Regions from separate parts of the Streptomyces sp. NPDC043870 genome, predicted to be linked through region 2. Evidence: predicted binding sites of a transcription regulator. Region 2 holds the regulator's gene; the other holds the start of a gene.
What was found. Region 2 encodes HspR, which represses chaperone genes until heat shock. Its sites were predicted from a motif close to TTGAGNNNNNNNNNCTCAA; they were not measured.
Positions count from the first base shown of each region.

Region 1: a site for HspR is predicted at 2,392-2,410, ahead of lon (endopeptidase La). Genes of this name have one in related genera too.

Region 1 covers NZ_JBWKDT010000013.1:101,218-111,720, reverse strand. Annotated here, with positions in the region: gene lon (endopeptidase La) at 1-2,369, opposite strand, end outside; gene AC0699_RS18655 (GNAT family N-acetyltransferase) at 2,502-3,173, shown strand; gene AC0699_RS18650 (rhomboid-like protein) at 3,146-4,159, opposite strand; gene AC0699_RS18645 (RNA polymerase sigma factor) at 4,317-4,910, shown strand; gene AC0699_RS18640 (zf-HC2 domain-containing protein) at 4,907-6,007, shown strand; gene AC0699_RS18635 (ABC transporter ATP-binding protein) at 6,004-6,798, shown strand; gene AC0699_RS18630 (hypothetical protein) at 6,795-8,138, shown strand; gene AC0699_RS18625 (hypothetical protein) at 8,135-8,773, shown strand; gene AC0699_RS18620 (spermidine synthase) at 8,811-9,506, shown strand; gene AC0699_RS18615 (response regulator transcription factor) at 9,591-10,334, shown strand; gene AC0699_RS18610 (HAMP domain-containing sensor histidine kinase) at 10,331-10,503, shown strand, end outside.
Region 2 covers NZ_JBWKDT010000017.1:16,486-26,988, reverse strand. Annotated here, with positions in the region: gene AC0699_RS21385 (helix-turn-helix transcriptional regulator) at 1-727, shown strand, start outside; gene AC0699_RS21380 (fibronectin type III domain-containing protein) at 929-2,656, shown strand; gene AC0699_RS21375 (heat shock protein transcriptional repressor HspR) at 2,724-3,185, opposite strand; gene dnaJ (molecular chaperone DnaJ) at 3,190-4,374, opposite strand; gene grpE (nucleotide exchange factor GrpE) at 4,417-5,070, opposite strand; gene dnaK (molecular chaperone DnaK) at 5,070-6,923, opposite strand; gene AC0699_RS21355 (sugar transferase) at 7,292-7,822, shown strand; gene AC0699_RS21350 ((Fe-S)-binding protein) at 7,904-10,174, shown strand; gene AC0699_RS21345 (FG-GAP repeat domain-containing protein) at 10,450-10,503, shown strand, end outside.

The DNA of each region.
Region 1 (10,503 bases), on a different contig from region 2:
TCCAGGACCTGGCGGACATCGGTCACCGGGTGGACGTCCAGCTTGTCGAGGACCTCGGCCGGGACGTCGTCCAGGTCGGCCTCGTTGCGCTTGGGGATCACGACGGTCGTGGTCCCCGCCCGGTGCGCGGCCAGGAGCTTCTGCTTCAGACCACCGATCGGGAGGACGCGCCCGGTCAGCGACACCTCACCGGTCATGGCCACGTCCGTACGGACCAGCCTGCCGGAGAGCAGCGACGCCAGCGCCGTGGTCATCGTGATGCCCGCGCTCGGGCCGTCCTTCGGGACCGCGCCCGCCGGGAAGTGGATGTGCACACCCCGGTCCTTCAGGTCGGCGACGGGCAGTTCCAGTTCCGCACCGTGCGAGCGCAGGAAGCTCAGCGCGATCTGCGCGGACTCCTTCATGACGTCACCGAGCTGGCCGGTCAGGGTCAGCCCCGCGGCTCCCGTCTCGGGGTCGGCGAGCGACGCCTCGACGTACAGGACGTCGCCGCCCGCGCCGGTCACCGCGAGACCGGTGGCCACGCCCGGCACCGCGGTGCGGCGCTCGGCCGGGTCCTGGGCGGACTCGGGAACGTGGTGCGGCCGGCCGACCAGCCCGCGCAGCTCCCCTTCCGTGACGGTGAACGGCAGCTCCTGCTCGCCCAGTTCGTGCTGGGCTGCGACCTTCCGGAGCAGCCGCGCGATCGCACGCTCCAGGTTCCGCACGCCCGCCTCGCGGGTGTACTCACCGGCCAGCTTCCGCAGCGCGGAGTCGTCCAGGACGACCTCGCCCGGCTCCAGGCCGGCCCGCTCCAGCTGGCGCGGGAGCAGGTGGTCACGGGCGATGACGACCTTCTCGTCCTCGGTGTAGCCGTCGAGCCTGACCAGCTCCATCCGGTCGAGCAGGGCCTCGGGGATGGCTTCCAGGACATTCGCGGTCGCCAGGAAGACGACGTCGCTCAGGTCGAGTTCGACTTCCAGGTAGTGGTCGCGGAAGGTGTGGTTCTGCGCCGGGTCGAGGACTTCGAGCAGCGCCGCGGCCGGGTCGCCGCGGAAGTCGGAGCCGACCTTGTCGATCTCGTCGAGCAGGACCACCGGGTTCATCGAGCCGGCCTCCTTGATGGCGCGGACGATACGGCCCGGCAGCGCGCCGACGTACGTACGCCGGTGGCCCCGGATCTCGGCCTCGTCCCGTACACCGCCGAGTGCGACCCGGACGAACTTCCGCCCCATCGCGTGCGCGACGGACTCACCGAGCGAGGTCTTGCCGACGCCGGGCGGGCCGACGAGCGCGAGAACCGCACCCCCGCGCCGCCCGCCGACCACGCCCAGCCCCCGGTCGGCGCGCCGTTTGCGCACCGCCAGGTATTCGGTGATCCGTTCCTTCACGTCCTCCAGGCCCGCGTGCTCGGCGTCGAGGACCGCCTTGGCACCCTGGATGTCGTACGCGTCCTCTGTCCGGTCGTTCCACGGCAGCTCCAGGACCGTGTCGAGCCAGGTGCGGATCCAGGAGCCCTCGGGGCTCTGGTCGCTGGACCGCTCCAGCTTCTCGACCTCTTTGAGGGCTGCCTCGCGGACCTTCTCGGGGAGGTCCGCGGCCTCGACCCGGGCGCGGTAGTCGTCGGACTCGTCGCCGTCGGACTCGCCGTTGAGCTCGCGCAGCTCCTTGCGTACGGCGTCGAGCTGGCGCCGCAGCAGGAACTCCCTCTGCTGCTTGTCGACGCCCTCCTGGACGTCCTTGGCGATGGATTCGGCGACATCCTGCTCGGCGAGGTGCTCGCGGAGTTGCTCGGTGGCGAGCTTGAGGCGCGCGACCGGGTCGCTGGTCTCCAGCAGCTCCACCTTCTGGGCGGTGGTCAGGTACGGCGAGTAGCCGGAGTTGTCGGCGAGGGCGGAGACGTCGTCGATCTGCTGGACACGGTCCACGACCTGCCAGGCACCGCGCTTCTTCAGCCAGCTGGTGGCGAGCGCCTTGTACTCCTTCACCAGTTCGGCGACGGAGCCGGGCAGCGGGTCGGGCACGATCTCCTCGACCCGGAGACCCTCGACCCAGAGGGCGCCGCCGGGGCCGGTCGTACCCGCGCCGATCCGCACCCTGCTGCGGCCGCGGATCAGCGCTCCGGGGTCGCCGTCGGAGAGCCGCCCGACCTGCTCGACGGTGCCGAGCACACCGGTCGCGGCGTACGTCCCGTCAATGCGCGGTACGAGCAGCACCCTTGGCTTGCCCGATGCCGAACGGGCGGCTGCCTGGGCGGCCTCCACCGCGGCCCGTACGTCGGGGTCGGACAGGTCGAGCGGTACCACCATCCCGGGCAGCACGACCTCGTCGTCGAGCGGCAGCACAGGCAGGGTGAGGGCGTTGTTGTACGCCGAGGACTCAGCAGCCATGATCTCCCCTTCGGCAGTCAAGTTGAGTTGTATGGACTCAATGCAGAAGGACCCCCGGATGTTCCCCCGGAGGTGTTCGCTGTCAGCGATCACCGCTGTCGCACTCCGTGACCGATCAGATGTAATAGGCGCATGACGAAGCCATCTATTACGCACGAGTCGTCGGTCACGCATGCGATACGGGCTTGGGTGGGCGGGTGGGTCGTCTCGCGGGGCGCCGCGGAACCCGTCGCCGAGCCATGGGGCCTCACGGTCGATGTCGGGCTCCCCCGGCACACGACCCGACATGTCCTCACCGACAGCAGCGAGGCGGCCGTCCGCGCTGTCGCCGCCGCGGCCCGGACTCCGGGGCTCTGGCTCAAGGTGTTCGAGGAGCCGGAGCGGGTCCTCGCCTGGCTCGGGCCGGACTGGACGCCCGACGAGCCCGGGTTCCTGATGACGGCCGGACTGCGTCGGACGGAACCCGCCCCCGTGCCCGCCGGCCACCGGCTGCGCACCTGGACGCGGGACGGGGTCACCCGGGCCCTCGTCACGACCGCTGACGGCGCGTTCGCCGCCCGCGGTCAGATCGCGACGACCGGTGCCACAGCCGTGATCGACCAGATCGAGACCGCCCCCGAGCACCGGCGCAAGGGTCTGGGCAGGCTGGTGATGCGCACGGTCCAGAACGCCGCGGTCGAACGGGGTGCCACCACGGGCGTACTGGGTGGGACGCCCGACGGGCGGGCCCTGTACGAGTCACTCGGATGGCGCGTGATCGCCCCGCTCGTCAGCGTCTACTTCGACGCCGCCCGGCCGGAGTAGGCAGCGGACCCCGGACGGCCGGGGGGCCTCCCGCACCCGCCCGGTTCCCTGCCGTGCGCCCATCGGCGTACCACCGGCCAGCACAGGACACCGGTCAGCAGCGCAAGGGGATGACCCCAGTTGCTGAGCGGGTCCTCGTACGCCAGCAGGTCCTGCACCAGCAGCACCGACACCCACCCGAGCGCCGCCGTCCGCACGACCGGGGTGAACAGCCCGGCCAGCGCGCCGACGCACGTCAGCAGGCCGAAGCTGATGCCGTAGTCGAGCCGGTGCAGAGACGTCTCGGGCAGCTGCCCGGCCATGACGGAGAGGCCGACCGGGATCTCCGTGGCGAGCGTGGCCACCACGTGCCCGCCCAGGAACACCGCGGCCGCGCGCCACGAGCCGATACGCCGCTCCAGCGCCGTGAGGACGAACACGAACCCCACGGCATACGGCGAGGCCAGCCCGCCCGCGACCCACAGGGCGCTGGCGACGAGCACGAGCAGCGGCGTCACGCTGAGATGCGCGACGTCCGTGCTGGAGCCGCGCAGCAGGGCGGAGACGGTGGCCTGATCGCCGTACTCGGCGAAGAGGGACGTCGCGACGAGGACGAGGGTGTAGCAGAAGGTGAAGGGCGTGCCGGCCGGAGTGGGAAGGAGCCGGGCGAGCCGCCGCCACACGGGGGCGGGACCGGGCGGCGCGGCCGCGGGCTCAGGCGCGGACAACGGCTCGCGCGCCGCCGCGAGCCGGGGGCCGGGCGTCGGCTCCCGTAGGGAGGCCGACTCCCGTACGGCCGGGGTCTCGTGTGCGTACGGGGTCTTCCGGACGACCGGGGTCTCGTGCGTGGGCTCGGGTGCGGGTGAAGGCGCGGACGTCCTTGTGCGTCCGGCCGCGGGCTCCGGGGCGCGCGGTGGCGCGGACGACGCGGTCCGCTGGGTCGGGACACCGCCCAGCCGTTCGGCACCGGCGTACTCGGCCGGCTCCCGTGACTCAAGCCGCTGCACCGCGCGAGGCTCCTTCGTATCGACAGCCCCCGAACCCTGCCCAGTCAACGCGATCATCACGCGTCCCGTTCCGTGAAGCACACCACAGGGGACCACTTCTCGGCCCCGTCCCGCGTTCCCGTGAACCGGGCGGCCCGCCACGAGCGATAGAGAGGGCGTGAGACTGTTGCGCCCCACGGAGGGAGACCGGGACGACGACGCGGCGCTGCTGCGTGCCGTCGCGGACGGGGACCCGGAAGCGCTCGCTGCGCTCTACGACCGGCATGCGGGCTGGCTGCACGCCCGGCTGACGCGACGATGCGGCGATCCGGAGACCGTACGGGAAGTACTGCAGGACACCTTCGTCACGGCCTGGCGGTCCGCCGGTGCGCATCGCGGCGGGGAGGCGGGCGGCTGGCTCTGGGTGATCGCGGCCCGCCGACTGGTCGACGCCCGCCGCGCCCGGGCCCGCGCCGACGAGCCGGCTCCCGTCGGGCAGTTGCCGGTCGCGACCGCGCCGTCGGCGGAGGAACGGGTGCTGGCGGGGCTGGAGTACGGAGACGTGGGCGCCGCGCTCGGCCGTATCTCGCCGGAACTGCGGGACGTCCTGCGCGCCACTGTCATCGACGGCCTGACGACCCGGGAGGCGGCACGGCTCCTGGGCATCCCGGAAGGCACGGTCAAGACCCGGGCCCAGCGCGCCCGCCGCGCACTGCGCGCCGCGCTGGCCGAACAGGCACCGGGCACAGAGGCGTTGGGAGGCATGGCATGAACGAGCCCGACTGGCATGTGAACGACCTTCTGGCGGCCGGTTACGCGGCCGGCACCCTGCCCGAACCGGACGCCTGGTCGCTGGAGAAGCACGTCGAGTCCTGTGCCGGCTGTGCCGCCCGGGTCTCGGCCGCGGTCCGCGCGACTCCCGCCGGCCCCGCACTGGACGCCGTCCGCGCGGCCGTCCTGGCGGAGGCGGCCCTTACGGCGGCGAGCGCGGTGCCTCGGCGGCGCGCAGTCGGCTCGAAGCCAGGGCCTGCCTTCCGGATCGGGCCGGCAGCGACCTCTGCGGCTACCGCCGTGGGGCGAGCGGGGTCCGGTGCGTGCGATCGCGAGGCGGGGGAGGGAGTCATGGCGGAGCCATGGCGACCGACGGCAACGCGGCGAGGTGCGGCACCAGGGCCTGCGAGCCCGGCAAGATCCGGAAGACAGGCCCTGCGTGCGGCGATGCGCGGACTGCGGGCCGCGGGGCCGGCATTGCACGGGCCGTGGCTGGCCGCGCTCGTGGTGGTGGCAGCGGCCGCCGTGGGACTGGCCTACGGGGCCGGGTTCACCGGTGCGCGTCAGCTGTTGCTGGCCGTGGCGCCCGTACTGCCGCTCGCGGGGGTGGCGGTGTCGTACGGGCGCCACGCGGATCCGCTGTACGAGGTCGCCGCGGCCACGCCGTCCGGCGGGCTGCGGCTGCTGCTGGTCAGGACCGCCACCGTACTCGCGGTGAGTGTGCCGCTGCTGACGTCGGCGGGCGCGGTGCTGCCGCCCTCGGCGGGGGCGCCGGGGGCCGCCGCGTGGCTGCTGCCCGGTCTGGCGCTCACTCTCGCGGTCCTCGCGCTCGGTTCGTACATCGGGTGCCGCACCGCCGCCGCGGTGGTCGCCACCGGATGGCTGGCCGTGGCCGTCGGTCCCGCGCTCCTGACGGGACGGCAGCTCGGCGGGACGGCCGCCGCACTGGCCGAGCACCTCGGCCCGTACCTCTCCGGCGCCACGGCGCAGTCCGCCTGGGCCGCGGCGGCCGCGGTGTGCGCGGGACTGCTCGCCGTGCGCCGGCACGCATTCGACGCTCCGCACTGGGGCCACTGGGGTCACTGGGGGAATCCATGAACACGAACACCGTAAGAGTCCGCGAGCTGACGGTCCGGCACCGCAGGACCGTCGCGCTGGACGCCGTGGAACTCGGCTTCGGCACCGGCGTACACGGGCTGCTCGGCCCGAACGGCGCGGGAAAGACCTCGCTCGTCCGGGTGCTGGCGACGGTCGCGGCACCCTCCGGCGGGCGCGTGGAACTGCTCGGCCGGGATGCCTCCGGGCACCGGGAACGCACCGAGATCCGGCGCCGACTGGGCTATCTGCCACAGGAGTTCGGCTACTACCCGGGCTTCACGGTGCGGGAGTTCGTCGCATATGTGGCGTGGCTCAAGGAGATGGCTCCGGCGGCGGTCCCGGCCGCCGTGGAACGCGCGGTCGAACGGGTGGGGCTCGCGGACCGCATCGACGCGAAGGTGAGGACGCTCTCGGGCGGCATGGTGCGGCGCGTCGGCATCGCCCAGGCGATCGTCAACGAACCGGAGTTGCTGCTCCTCGACGAGCCGACCGCCGGTCTCGACCCGGAGCAGCGCGTCGAGTTCAGAGCACTGCTCCGGGACGTGGGCACCGCTGCCACCGTGATCGTCTCCACGCACCTCGTCGAGGACGTCGCCGCGGCCTGCGGCGAGGTGACCCTCCTCGACGCCGGCCGGGTCGCCTTCCGCGGCACGACCGCCGAACTGACCGCACTGGGCAAGGACGCGGCGGACGACTCCGCCAACGCCATCGAACGGGGCTACACCATCGCGCTCAAGGCCCATCGCGACGCCGCACCGGCGGCCGGCACCCCGGTGGGAAGGACCCGATGACCACCGTCCACGCCACCGGCACACCGGACGCGCCCGCCGGGACCCGTTCCCGGCCCGGACGCCTGCCCCGCTTCCTGCCCCGCTCCCTGCGCACCGAACTGCGGCGCGGCATCGGCCCGTGGACCGGCGCGGCCGGCACCATCGCCGTCGCGGTCGCCATGTACGCCAAGGCCGACTATCTCGGTGGCTGGCAGGGCCGCTGGACCGAGGCCACCGACCTCCTGCGGGTCGTCGGGGTGCTGCTCTGCGGGCCGCTCTCCGCCGCCGCGGGCTGCTGGCACGGCGGGCGGGAGCGGCGCCGCGGCACCGGCGAGTGGCGTGCCTCGCTCCCCCGCAGCCCGTTGCGCCAGACCCTGCTCGCCGCCGCACCCGCCGCCCTGTGGCCCGCTCTCGGCTATCTCGCGGGCGCCGCCGGATGTCTCCTGGCGACCCTGCCGTACGCCGCCGGCGGCGGACCGTTCCTGTCGCTCGTCCTGGCGGACGCGGTGGTCCTCGCCTCGATCGGGACGGTCGGCTTCGTGCTCGGACGGGTGGTCCCGTGGCGGTTCACCGCACCGCTGCTCGCCGTCGTCACCTACGCCGGCCTCGGTTATCCGGCCTACGGCGAGTCGGGGGCCCGCTGGCTGGACCCCGCCAACCAGCACATGTACGTCTGGGACCGGCCCGTCTGGTGGTTCGGCGCGGCGAGCATGGTGTGGGTGGCCGGTCTCGCCACCGCCGCACTCCTCGCGTACGCGGCCCGGCGCCGCGGCTTCGCGCTCCTGCCGCTGACCGCCGCCTGCGCCGCGGCCGTACTGATCGCCCAGACGGGGGACGAGGTCTGGCGCCCCGACCCGGACGCCGCGCGCCTGGTCTGCGACAACGGCACACCGCAGGTGTGCCTGCCGCAGGTGGACCGGCGGCTGCTGCCCCAGACCTCGGCCGCGCTCGCCGGTCTCAACGCGAAGCTGCGCGGCATTCCCGGCGCTCCCACCCGCTGGGTGAGCAGGCCCCTCGGGGCGAAGGCCGGCGAGGCCCAGCTCCCCGACCCGGCATTCGGCGCGGTGCGCGGCCGGCTGAAGGATCCCCTCGCCTATGCCGACTCCGCGGTGGACTTCCTGTTCATGGATTCCTGCGCCGACAGCGACTTCGCCGCGCCGGGCTGGGAGCGGGCCTCCGCCGTCAACACCGCCGTCCATGAGTGGCTGTCACCGGCCGACGGCCTCGGTCCGCTGTTCGGCCCTGCCGAGCGGCGCCATCTGGCCCGCCTGGAGGCCAAGTCCCCCGCCGGACAACGCGCCTACCTCACCCGCTACCTGGCAGCGAACACCTGCAAGGCAGAGGAGGTGCCGGTCCCATGAGCACGGCCCTCCTCTCGCACCGCGTCCTGCACGCCCGCTCCCTCGTCCTGTACGCCCGCTCCCGCGGCCTGCCCGCCACCCTCGCCGTACTCGCCGGCACCGCGCTCGTCGCGGCCTGGGCCGCGCGGCAGTTGCAGAGTTCCCTCTCGTACGACCACACCGCGCGGGTCCCCGTCGTCGTACTCGCCCCACTGCTCGCCGCCGGGGCGATCGGCACCGGCCTGTTCACGCACTCCGACGAACTGGACCGCACCGCCGTACGTCCCTGGTGGCTGCGCCGGCTGCGGCTGCTGCTCGGGCTGACCGGGTGCGCCGGACTGCTGCTGGCGCTCTCGGTGCCCGGACACCCGGAGGCGTTCGGCGCCCCGGCCATGGTGCGCAATCTGCTCGGCGCGACGGGTGTGACGGCGGGTGCGGCGGTGTTCCTGGGGGCGCGGCTCAGCTGGCTGCCCGTGACCGCGTACCTGAGCGCCGTCTACCTGGCGGCGCCACGCACCCCGGGTGGTGCGGCGGCCGTATGGGCCTGGCCGGTGCAGCCGGGGCCGGAGGCGGCGGCGTGGGCGGTGGCGCCGGCCGCGTACGCCGCCGGATGCGCCCTGTACGCCTGGCGCGGTGCCCGGCCCGAGCGGAAATAGCCGGACGGGCCGCGACTGGTCTCAGTAGCCTCGGGCCATGGAGCTCGTCAGCGATACCACCGGCCCCCGGACCCTGGACCGCCGCGAAGGACCGTACGGCGAGGTCGTCCTGCGCGAGCGCGGCGGACCGCGCGGCCCCGTCCACGAGATCATCGCCAACGGGTGCTTCCTGATGGACACCTCCGACGGCCGCTCCGAGCGGCTGCTGATCGACGCCGCGCTGGCCGCCCTCGGGACCCGCCGGGACCCCGCCGTGCTGATCGGCGGGCTCGGCGTCGGCTTCTCGCTCGCGCATGCCGCGGCCGAGCCCGCCTGGGCGCGTATCGCCGTCGCCGAGCGCGAGCAGGCGATCATCGACTGGCACGTGTCAGGACCACTGCGGCAGATCTCCGGCGCCGCGTTCGCCGACCCGCGGACCGTGATTCTTCACACGGATCTCGTGGAGTACGTCCATAACTCTTCGGATACGTACGACGCGCTGTGCCTGGTCATCGACAACGGCCCCGGCTGGACCGTCACCGAGGACAACACGAGCCTGTACTCACCGGCCGGACTGGCCGCCTGCGCACGGCTGTTGACCCCGGGGGGCGTGCTCGCTGTCTGGTCCGCACAACCGTCCGCCGATTTCGAGGAGTCATTGCGGAATGCCGGATTCAACGGGGTAAGGACCGAAGAGATCCACGTTGCCCGAGGCGTACCCGACGTGGTCCATCTCGCTGTTCGCCCTGCGTAGCCGGGAGCCGATCGATGCCCTTACGCTGACTGACCTGACACACCGATCTACACGCAGCTCGCAGTGCGCGACAGGGGCGGGGCGATGGAGCAGACACACACCAGCAACAACGGCGCCGCGTCGTACTCGACGGCCAGTGCCCAGCGCCGGGTGCTGGTGGTCGAGGACGACACCACGATCGTGGAGGCCATCGGCGCGCGGCTGCGTGCCGAGGGCTTCCTGGTCCAGACGGCGACGGACGGGCCTGCGGCCGTCGACGCCGCCGAGGCCTGGCAGCCCGACCTGATGGTTCTCGACGTGATGCTGCCCGGCTTCGACGGGCTGGAGGTGTGTCGCCGGGTGCAGGCCCAGCGGCCGGTTCCGGTACTGATGCTCACGGCCCGCGACGACGAGACCGACATGCTGGTCGGGCTCGGCGTCGGCGCCGACGACTACATGACCAAGCCGTTCTCGATGCGTGAGCTGGCTGCCCGGGTGCACGTCCTGCTGCGCCGGGTGGAGCGTGCGGCGCTCGCCGCGGTGACACCGCGCAGCGGCATCATGCGCCTCGGCGAGCTGGAGATCGACCACGCCCAGCGCCGGGTCCGCGTCAAGAGCGAGGACGTGCACCTCACGCCCACCGAGTTCGATCTGCTGGTCTGCCTGGCGAACACCCCGCGGGCGGTGCTCTCCCGGGAGCAGCTCCTCGCCGAGGTCTGGGACTGGGCGGACGCCTCCGGTACGCGCACGGTCGACAGCCACATCAAGGCGCTGCGCCGCAAGATCGGCGCCGAGCGGATCCGTACGGTCCATGGCGTGGGCTACGCGCTGGAGACCCCGGCGCCATGAGCCGGCCGAGCCGGCTCCGGTCCGGGCTGGGCTCGGTCGCGATCTCGATCAAGACCAAGCTCGGCGCCCTGGTCGTGGTGTCGGTGCTGATCACTTCGGGGCTGGCGCTGGTCGCCATCAGGACCGGTGCGGAGCTGCGCTACATCACCGTCTTCGCCATGATCACCAC
Region 2 (10,503 bases):
GCCATTCATGGCCATCACCGCCCAGGATCCGCCCTCGACCAGCGCGATCACCGTTCTGGAGGGCCTCGAACTCATCAACGCGACGCTCGACCGCGTGACGTCCGAGTGCACCGAGGAGATGCTCACGGTGCAGCCGGGCAGCGGTCGCCGACCGCACATCCTGCAGGAGGCCCTCCGCCGCGTCGAGCCCCTGCTCGACCGTGGCATCCGGATGCGCACCCTGTACCAGCACACGGCCCGCCACCACTCCTCGACGCTGGCCTACGTGGAACGGATCTCCCCGTTCGGCCTCGAGGTGCGCACCCTCGAGGAGATCATCGACCGGCTGATCATCGTTGACCGGAAAGTTGCCTTCGTACCCGCGCGCAGCGACCGCCGTGTCGCCCTCGAACTACGGCACGAAGGCCTCGTCCAGTACCTCGTCGGCGTCTTCGACCAGTTCTGGTTGCACGGCATACCGTGGGAGGAGGAAGTCGTCGCGTACGCCCCCGTCCCCGACGGCATCAGCGGCGTCCAGCGCTCCATCGCCAAACTGCTCATCGAAGGCCATGTCGACGAGGCGATCGCGCGCCGCCTCGGCATGAACGTCCGCACCTGCCGCGCCCACATAGCCAAGCTCGCCTCCGCCCTCGGCAGTGGTTCGCGTGCGCAACTCGGCTATCTCATCGCCCAGTCCGGGATCCTGGAGCAGGACCACTCCGGAATCCTGGAGCAGCAGGACCACTGACCATGTATCAGCCCACCGCCGCCCCGGAGCCGATGGGGCGGCCGGGCCGGCCCGGACCGGCGGCAGAGCTCCTCCCCTGACCTGCGCCATCGGTGCTGACAGCGGGCCCACCGGCATGCGATCATCACGCCCGGCGCTCCCCCCACGCCCCTGGCGCCGCCCCCACGCTCCCACCGGACCGAGAGCGACCTCCCGATACTCATGCATCAGCGTCTCCGCGCTGCCTGCGCGACGGCTGCCGCCGCCATCGGCGCAGCCTCCGCCGCACTTGCCCTGCCGGCCACCGCCCACGCCGCCACCGTCACCTGCGCGGACGGCGTGTGGAAGGCCTCGTACTACGCCAACACCACCCTCACCGGCACGCCCAGGCGGACCGTGTGCGACACGTCCATCAACGAGAAGTACGGCACCGGCGCCCCCGCCGGCACCACCCTGCCCAAGGACAACTTCTCCGTCCGCTGGACCACCGCCCGCGACTTCGGCTCGGGCGGACCGTTCACCCTCACCGCCGCGGCGCAGGACGGCGTACGGGTCTACGTCGACGGCGTCCGCAGGATCGACGCCTGGAAGAACGTCAGCACCACGCAGACGAGGACCCTCAACCTCACCATGCCCAAGGGCCGCCACACCCTCCAGGTCGACTTCGCCGCCTGGACCGGCGCGGCCAACATCGGCTTCGCGTACAACCCGGTCACCACCGCCGCGGCCGACAAGGTCAAGCCGCTCGCCCCGACGGGCGGGAATACCGCGTACTCGGCCACGACGTACCGGCCGACCGTCACCTGGACCCGCAACCGCGAGATGGACATCGCCGGATACCGGGTCAAGCGCTGCACGGAGCCGTGCAGCTGGCAGACCGTCAGCGGTCCCGCCCTGCTGACCGGCACCTCGTTCACGGACGTGCCGCTGGCGAACGGACGGCTGTACTCCTACGCCGTCGCGGCCGTCGACAAGGCGGGCAACGAATCGCCCCTGGGCGGCGCCAAGTACGCCGTCACCACCGATCTGCCCGACCCCGCCGTACCGGAGGGGCTGGCGGCCACGGACACCGCCAAGGGCATCACCCTCGGCTGGGCGGCATCCGACCGCGCCACCTCCTACCGCGTCTACCGGGGCACCGACGTGTCCTTCCTGCAGGCGGTCGGCACCAGCCCGACGCCCACCTTCACGGACACCGCGGTCAAGGACAACACCGTCTACCACTACGCGGTCCAGGCCCTCGACGGATACGGCAACGAGTCCGTCCGCAGCGCCACCCAGGAGATCCGGCGCGGGGACCACCGGGTGCCCTCCGCCCCCACCCTTACGGCTCAGCCCTACGGCTCCTGGGACGGCGTACAGCTGCGCTGGACCGTGCCCGCCGGGGACAGCGGAAGGGACATCCGCGTCTACCGCTCCACCGGGTCGCCCGTCCCGGCCGGCGCCACCCCGATCACCACCTGCCGGGTGGATCATCTGACCAGGTCCTGCGTCGACGAGGGCGACCTGGAGCGCGGCACGACCTACCACTACGTCATCACCCAGGTGAACGTCGACGGCGTGGAGTCGCCCCGGTCCAACCAGGTCACCTTCACCCGGCCCGGCGACTCCGACCCACCGGCCGCCGTCACCGGCCTGACCGCCGCCCTCACCGACGGCGGCGCCATCAAGGTCGACTGGAACGACAGCCTTGAGCCGGACCTCCTGCGCTACGAGCTGCGCCGCGCCCGCGTCCACGAGGACGAGGACGGCACGGTCCTGGAGGTCGTGACGACCGAGTACCTCGGCGCCGGCACCTCGGAGTTCCTCTACCAGCCCGTACCGGACGGCGAGACCTGGGCGTTCTTCGTCGTGGCCGTCGACACGTACGGCAACGCACTGCCCTGGCAGACCGTCCCCGGCGGCTATGTCACCGCCACCGAGCCCGGGGAGCCGGCGCCGGAGGAGTGAGCCGTACGGCACACAGCACAACGGCCCTCCCCGCGGTCGCGGGGAGGGCCGTTGTCCGACTGGCCTGCTACTGGTCCCGCTTCGGCCGCCACACCACCAGCGCGCTCGTCTGCTGCACATCCTGGTACGGCACCAGATCGCGCCGGTACGACGCGTGCACCTGCGCCTCACGCTGCTGCATCGCCGCCGCCGCGCTCTCCACCGCCGCCGAGAGCTCCGCGACGCGCTGCTGGAGCGCCGCGACCTGGTTCTCCAGCTCGATGATGCGCTTGATACCCGCCAGGTTGATGCCCTCGTCCTGCGACAGCGCCTGCACCTGCCGGAGCAGTTCGATGTCACGGGCCGAGTAGCGCCGGCCGCGGCCGGCGGTGCGGTCCGGGGAGACAAGACCGAGGCGGTCGTACTGCCGCAGGGTCTGCGGGTGCAGACCGGACAGCTGAGCCGCGACCGAGATGACGTACACCGGCGTCTCGTCGGTCAGTTCATAGGCCCTGCTACCGAATCCGGGCTGTCGACGTCGACCGTCCATCGCGTCATGCTCCCTTCGCAGCCTGGAACAGTTCTGCCCGCGGATCCTCGCCCTCAGTCACCTTGCGGTAGGCCTCCAGCGCCTCACGGGCCTCGTCTCCGAGCTCCTTCGGCACCGCCACCTCCACGGTGATGAGCAGATCGCCGCGGGTGCCGTCCTTGCGGACCGCACCCTTGCCACGGGCCCGCATCGTACGGCCGTTCGGCGTACCGGCGGGCAGTTTCAGCGTGACCGGAGGGCCGCCGAGCGTCGGGACCTTCACCTCGCCGCCGAGCGCCGCCTCCGCGAAGGAGACCGGCACGGTCACGGTGAGGTTGTCGTCCCTGCGGCCGAAGACCGGGTGGGAGTCGACATGGACCACGACGTAGAGATCGCCGGCCGGTCCGCCGCGCTCGCCCGGGGCGCCCTTGCCGCGCAGCCGGATCCGCTGGCCGTCACTCACCCCCGCGGGGATGCGGACCTGCATGGTCCGGGACGACTTGGCACGGCCGCTGCCGTGGCAGACCTCGCAGGGGTCCTGGGCGATGAGCCCGCGGCCCTTGCAGTCCACGCACGGGTCGGTCAGCGAGAACGAGCCGCTGCCGCCGCGCGAGACCTGGCCGGTGCCGACACAGGTCGGGCACACGCGCGGTGTGCCGTTCTTGTCGCCGGTGCCCGAACAGGCCTTGCAGGGCTGCTGACTGGACATCCGGAGCGGGACCGTGGCCCCGTCGACGGCCTCGGTGAAGCTGAGCGTCACCTCGGACTCGATGTCCTGGCCACGGCGCGGCTGCGTACGCGTACCGGTACCGGCACCGCGGTTGAACAGCCCGCCGAAGACATCCCCGAGTCCGCCGCCGAAGCCGCCGGCACCTCCGGCACCGCCCCCTCCGCCCTGGGTGCCCCCGAAGAGGTCACCCAGGTCGAAGTTGAAGCTGCCGCCGGCGCCGGGCCCGGCCCGGAAGCCACCGTTGCCGAAGAGGGACCGCGCCTCGTCGTACTCCTTGCGCCGCTTGGGGTCGCCGAGCACGTCGTTGGCCTCGGAGATCTCCTTGAAGCGCTCCTCGGCCTTGGCGTCGCCCTTGTTGGCGTCCGGGTGGTTCTCGCGGGCGAGCTTCCGGTACGCCTTCTTGATCTCCGCGTCGGTGGCGTCCTTGGGGACGCCGAGGACCTTGTAGTAGTCCTTCTCGACGAAGTCCTTCGTGCTCATCGACGTCCCTCCTTCCGGTACGTCACTGCGTCGGTCACTGCGTCAGCCCTCGTCCGGGCCACCGCTCTCCTCGTCCGGTGCCTGCTCCGCCTGGTCCTTCGGCTGGGCCCCGGGCTGGGGCTCGGCCACCGCGACGCGGGCGGGGCGGATGGTCCGCTCGCCGATCCGGTACCCCGGCTGCAGGATCGCGACGCAGGTCGTCTCGGTGACGTCCGGCGCGTACGAGTGCATCAGGGCTTCGTGGATCGTCGGGTCGAAGGGCTCGCCCTCCTTGCCGAACTGCTGCAGGCCCATCTTGGCGGCGACCGTCTCCAGCGATTCGGCCACCGACTTGAAGCCGCCCACCAGTTCGCCGTGCTCCCGGGCGCGGCCGATGTCGTCGAGGACGGGCAGGAGCTCGGTCAGGAGCTGCGCGACGGCGATCTCCTTGACCGTGATCCGGTCCCGCTCCACGCGGCGACGGTAGTTCTGGTACTCGGCCTGGAGCCGCTGGAGGTCCATCGTGCGCTCGTTGAGCGCGGTACGGACCTGGTCCAGCTGGGCCGTCAGGCCTGCCTGAGCTGCGGTCTGTGCTGCGTCCCCGGCCGGGGCCGCCCCCTCCTCGACGGAGGGGGAGGCGGCCTGCGCCGCTTCGTCGGGAGTGGCGCCGGAGGGGACGTCGGGCTTCTCCTCGAAGCCCGGGGTCTCCTCCGTCATCAGGCAGCGCCGCCCTTCGGCTTCTCGTCGTCGACGATCTCGGCGTCGACGACATCGTCCTCGGCCTGCGCGCCGGCACCGGCGCCCGGTGCGTCACCGCCGCCCGCGGCCTGCTGGGCCTGCGCGTCGGCGTACATGGCCTGGCCGAGCTTCTGGGAGACGGCCGCGACCTTCTCGGTGGCGGTACGGATCTCCGCGGTGTCCTCGCCCTTCAGCTTCTCCTTGAGCTCGGTCACCGCCGTCTCGACCTCGGTCTTGACGTCGCCCGGGACCTTGTCCTCGTTGTCCTTGAGGAACTTCTCGGTCTGGTAGACGAGCTGCTCGGCCTGGTTGCGGGTCTCGGCGGCCTCGCGGCGGCGGTGGTCCTCCTCCGCATACTGCTCGGCCTCCTGGCGCATCCGGTCGACCTCGTCCTTGGCGAGCGAAGAGCCGCCGGTGACGGTCATCTTCTGCTCCTTGCCCGTGCCCAGGTCCTTCGCGGTCACGTGCATGATGCCGTTGGCGTCGATGTCGAAGGAGACCTCGATCTGCGGGACGCCGCGCGGGGCCGGCGGAAGGCCGGTCAGCTCGAACATGCCGAGCTTCTTGTTGTACGCCGCGATCTCGCGCTCGCCCTGGTAGACCTGGATCTGCACGGACGGCTGGTTGTCCTCGGCCGTCGTGAAGATCTCGGACCGCTTGGTCGGGATCGTGGTGTTGCGCTCGATGAGCTTGGTCATGATGCCGCCCTTGGTCTCGATACCGAGGGACAGCGGGGTCACGTCGAGGAGCAGGACGTCCTTGACCTCACCCTTGAGGACACCGGCCTGGAGGGTGGCGCCGATGGCGACGACCTCGTCCGGGTTCACACCCTTGTTGGCCTCCTTGCCGCCGGTCAGCTCCTTGACGAGCTCGGCGACGGCCGGCATACGGGTCGAACCACCGACGAGAACGACGTGGTCGATCTCGGAGAGCTGGATGCCCGCGTCCTTGATGACGTTGTGGAACGGCGTCTTGCAGCGCTCCAGCAGGTCGGCGGTCAGCTGCTGGAACTGGGCGCGCGTGAGCTTCTCGTCCAGGTGCAGCGGGCCCTCGGCGGACGCCGTGATGTAGGGCAGGTTGATCGTCGTCTCGGTCGAGGACGACAGCTCGATCTTCGCCTTCTCCGCAGCCTCGCGGAGACGCTGGAGAGCCATCTTGTCCTTGGACAGGTCGACCCCGTGACCGTTGGCGAACTGCTTCACCAGGTAGTCGACGACGCGCTGGTCCCAGTCGTCACCACCGAGGTGGTTGTCACCGTTGGTGGCCTTCACCTCGACGACACCGTCGCCGATCTCCAGCAGCGAGACGTCGAAGGTACCGCCACCGAGGTCGAAGACGAGGATGGTCTGGTCGTCCTTGTCGAGGCCGTAGGCCAGGGCGGCGGCCGTCGGCTCGTTGACGATGCGCAGGACGTTGAGGCCCGCGATCTCGCCGGCCTCCTTGGTGGCCTGACGCTCGGAGTCGTTGAAGTACGCCGGGACGGTGATGACCGCGTCCGTGACCTTCTCGCCCAGGTACGACTCGGCGTCCCGCTTCAGCTTCTGCAGGATGAACGCGGAGATCTGCTGCGGGTTGAAGTTCTTCCCGTCCAGCTCGATCTTCCAGTCCGTACCCATGTGACGCTTCACGGACCGGATGGTCCGGTCCACGTTGGTGACCGCCTGACGCTTCGCGACCTCTCCGACGAGCACCTCACCGTTCTTGGCGAAGGCGACGACGGACGGCGTGGTCCTGGCGCCCTCGGCGTTGGTGATGACGGTGGGCTCACCGCCCTCCAGAACGCTGACGACGGAGTTAGTCGTGCCCAGGTCGATGCCGACCGCACGTGCCATTTCGATTCCTCCAGTGGGCTGGACTTGAGTACTGCACTTCCCGGGGACCGTGACATCGGCGACTTCGCCGCGGGCCACCCGGATCCCAGCCGGAAAAACATTGCGGCTGAGGCGCCCCCACCCGGTCTTCCGGGGATAAACCTGAGCGGGACACGCTCAAGGATGCATCACGGATCCCATCGAGTCAACAGACCTGAGTCGAGGCGACTCAACTATGGTGCGCCGCCCAAGAGACACCTGTCCGGCGCGGCCTGCGCTCTCCTCCGCCCCCACCATGCCATCGTTCTACAAAGCATGCGAAAAGTTCACAGACGCGGCATACATCAACAGAGAACGTCAGAGAACGACAGAACGGTCAGGTGAGAGCCGTGCACGCCGTGCAGCCCAAGCGCCTTCTCGATCTGACCCTCGGCACCGCCCTGCTGATGCTCGCCGCGCCCCTGCTGGCCGCGGCGGCCTGCTCGACGGCACTGAAGCGCCGGCCCGGCGGCGTATTCGTACGGGAACTCAAGACCGGACAGCACGGCTACCCGTTCACGGTCCGCTCACTGCGCACCCGTCGCCTCCGGCTGGATCTGCTGTCCCGGCTGCCCCATGTCGTACGGGGCGAGATGTCCCTGGTCGGCCCGGCGGCACTGGCGCCCGACGACCCTCGCGCGGCACGGCCCTGGCGGCAGACCGTCAAACCGGGGCTGACCGGCCCCGCACAGCTCCGCCGGCATTCCACGCTCCCGTGGGACGAGTCCGAACTGCTCGATCAGCACTATGTGGAGCACTATTGGATCGGGCTGGATCTGGCCGTTCTCCTGCGTACGATTCCAGCCCTGCGACCGGCTCGCACTCAGGGTGACCTGAGCGACGCAGATCACCGCTTGCCTGGCTACAGTGCGGCGGAATAAGTGGGTAGTCTCAGCACGGACTGAATAAGTTACCGCTTAGTAAGTGCTGATTCCCCACCTCGCAGGCCCGAGGAGCCCCCAATGCAACTCGCCGCGATCATCGTGTCGCTGGTCCTGACCGTGGTCGGCGTTGCGCTCATCGCCCGAGCCGTCGCGCAGATCTACCGGTTCGTCAAGCTCGGTCAGCCCGTGCCTGCGGGCAGCCGCACCGACAACCCCAAGGCCCGCACGATCACCCTTGTCAGGGAGTTCCTCGGCCACACGCGGATGAACCGCTGGGGGATCGTGGGCTTCGCCCACTGGTTCGTCGCCATCGGCTTCCTGACGCTGCCCCCGACGCTCGCACAGGCGTACGGCCAGCTCTTCCAGGCCGACTGGACCCTGCCGATCATCGGCGGCTTCCTGCCGTTCGAGATGTACACAGAGTTCATCGGCGTGATGACGGTCGTCGGCATCGTCGTGCTGATGGCGATCCGGCTGCTGAACCTGCCCTCGCGCGCCGGTCGCAAGTCGCGGTTCGCGGGCTCCAAGGCCTGGCAGGCGTACTTCGTCGAGTACGTCATCCTCACCATCGGCCTGGCGATCTACGTACTGCGCGGCCTGGAAGGCGCGCTCCACCACGTGGAGCACTACGAGGCGGCGTACTTCGCGTCGTACCCGCTGGTCCTGGCCTTCAAGGGGCTGAGCGTCCCGACCCTCCAGACGCTGGTCTACTTCGTCGCGATGATCAAGATCGGTACGTCGCTGATCTGGATGATCACCGTCTCGCTCAACACCAACATGGGTGTGGCCTGGCACCGCTTCCTCGGCTTCCCGAACATCTGGTTCAAGCGCAACGCGGACGGCTCCACCGCTCTGGGCGCGCTCCAGCCGATGACCAGCGGCGGCAAGGAGATCGACTTCGAGGACCCGGGCGAGGACGACGTCTTCGGCGTCAGCCAGGTCGAGCAGTTCTCCTGGAAGGGCATCCTCGACTTCTCGACGTGTACGGAGTGCGGCCGCTGCCAGTCGCAGTGCCCCGCCTGGAACACCGGGAAGCCGCTCTCCCCGAAGCTGCTCATCATGTCGCTGCGCGACCACGCGCACGCCAAGGCCCCGTACCTGCTGGCCGGCGGCGGCAAGACGATGGAGGGCGAGGAGAAGGCGTCCGAGGAGCAGCTGAAGGACGTCCCGGCTGCCGCTCTGGCCGAGGCCGAGCGCCCGCTGATCGGCACGGTCGAGGAGAACGGCGTCATCGACCCGGACGTCCTGTGGTCCTGCACCACCTGCGGTGCCTGCGTGGAGCAGTGCCCGGTCGACATCGAGCACATCGACCACATCGTCGACATGCGCCGCTACCAGGTGATGATCGAGAGCTCCTTCCCGTCCGAGGCGGGCACGATGCTCAAGAACCTGGAGAAGAAGGGCAACCCCTGGGGCCTGGCCAAGAAGCAGCGCCTGGAGTGGACCAAGGAGGTCGACTTCGAGGTCCCGGTCGTCGGCAAGGACGTCGAGGACCTGTCCGAGGTCGACTACCTCTACTGGGTCGGCTGCGCGGGCGCCCTGGAGGACCGCGCCAAGAAGACCACCAAGGCCTTCGCGGAGCTGCTGCACATGGCGGACGTCAAGTTCGCGATCATGGGCGGCGACGAGAAGTGCACCGGTGACTCCGCCCGCCGCCTCGGCAACGAGCCGCTGTTCCAGCAGCTCGGCCAGGAGAACGTGGCGATGCTGAACATGGCGTTCGGCGAGGACGACGAGGACGAGTCGACGAAGAAGCCGAAGGCTTCGAAGAAGATCGTCGCGACCTGTCCGCACTGCTTCAACACCATCGCGAACGAGTACCCGCAGCTGGGCGGCGAGTACGAGGTCATCCACCACACCCAGCTGCTCCAGCACCTCATCGACGAGGGCCGCCTCGTCCCGGTGACGCCGGTCGAGGGCCTGATCACGTACCACGACCCCTGCTACCTGGGCCGCCACAACAAGGTCTACACGCCGCCGCGCGAGATCATGGACAAGGTCCCGGGCCTGCGCCAGCAGGAGATGCACCGCCACAAGGAGCGCGGCTTCTGCTGCGGCGCCGGTGGTGCGCGGATGTGGATGGAAGAGCGGATCGGCAAGCGCATCAACACCGAGCGCGTGGACGAGGCGCTGTCCCTGAACCCGGACATCGTCTCCACCGCCTGCCCGTTCTGCCTCGTCATGCTCTCCGACTCGGTCAACGGGAAGAAGGGCGAGGGCAAGGCGAAGGAGTCGCTCCAGGTCGTGGACGTGGCGCAGCTCCTGCTCGACTCGGTCAGGACCCCCGTGGACCCGGGGTCCGGTGACACGGAGGCCGAGCCGGCTCCGGAACCGGAACCCGTGAAGTAGTCGTCTTCGTAGAAAACCAGTGAGCGGCCGGATCTGCCTCGGGGGCAGGACCGGCCGCTTCTGTCGTATCCGGCCCTGTCTGTTCTGTCGTCACCGGCCGTGCCTGCTCTGCCATCACCGGCCCCGCCCGCTCTGTCGTCTCCGACCCTGTCTGTTCTGTCATCGCCGGCTCCGCGTGCACGAAGCTACGAGCACGTGGGCCATTACGCACCGCGCAACCATTGGCCCATGCGCCTGGCAGGAGCATGATGAGGCGGCTGGTTCCCGGGATACCGATGGATACGGATGGGGTGTGTGCCGCGGTGGTGCCTCGAATACGCAGCTTCGCG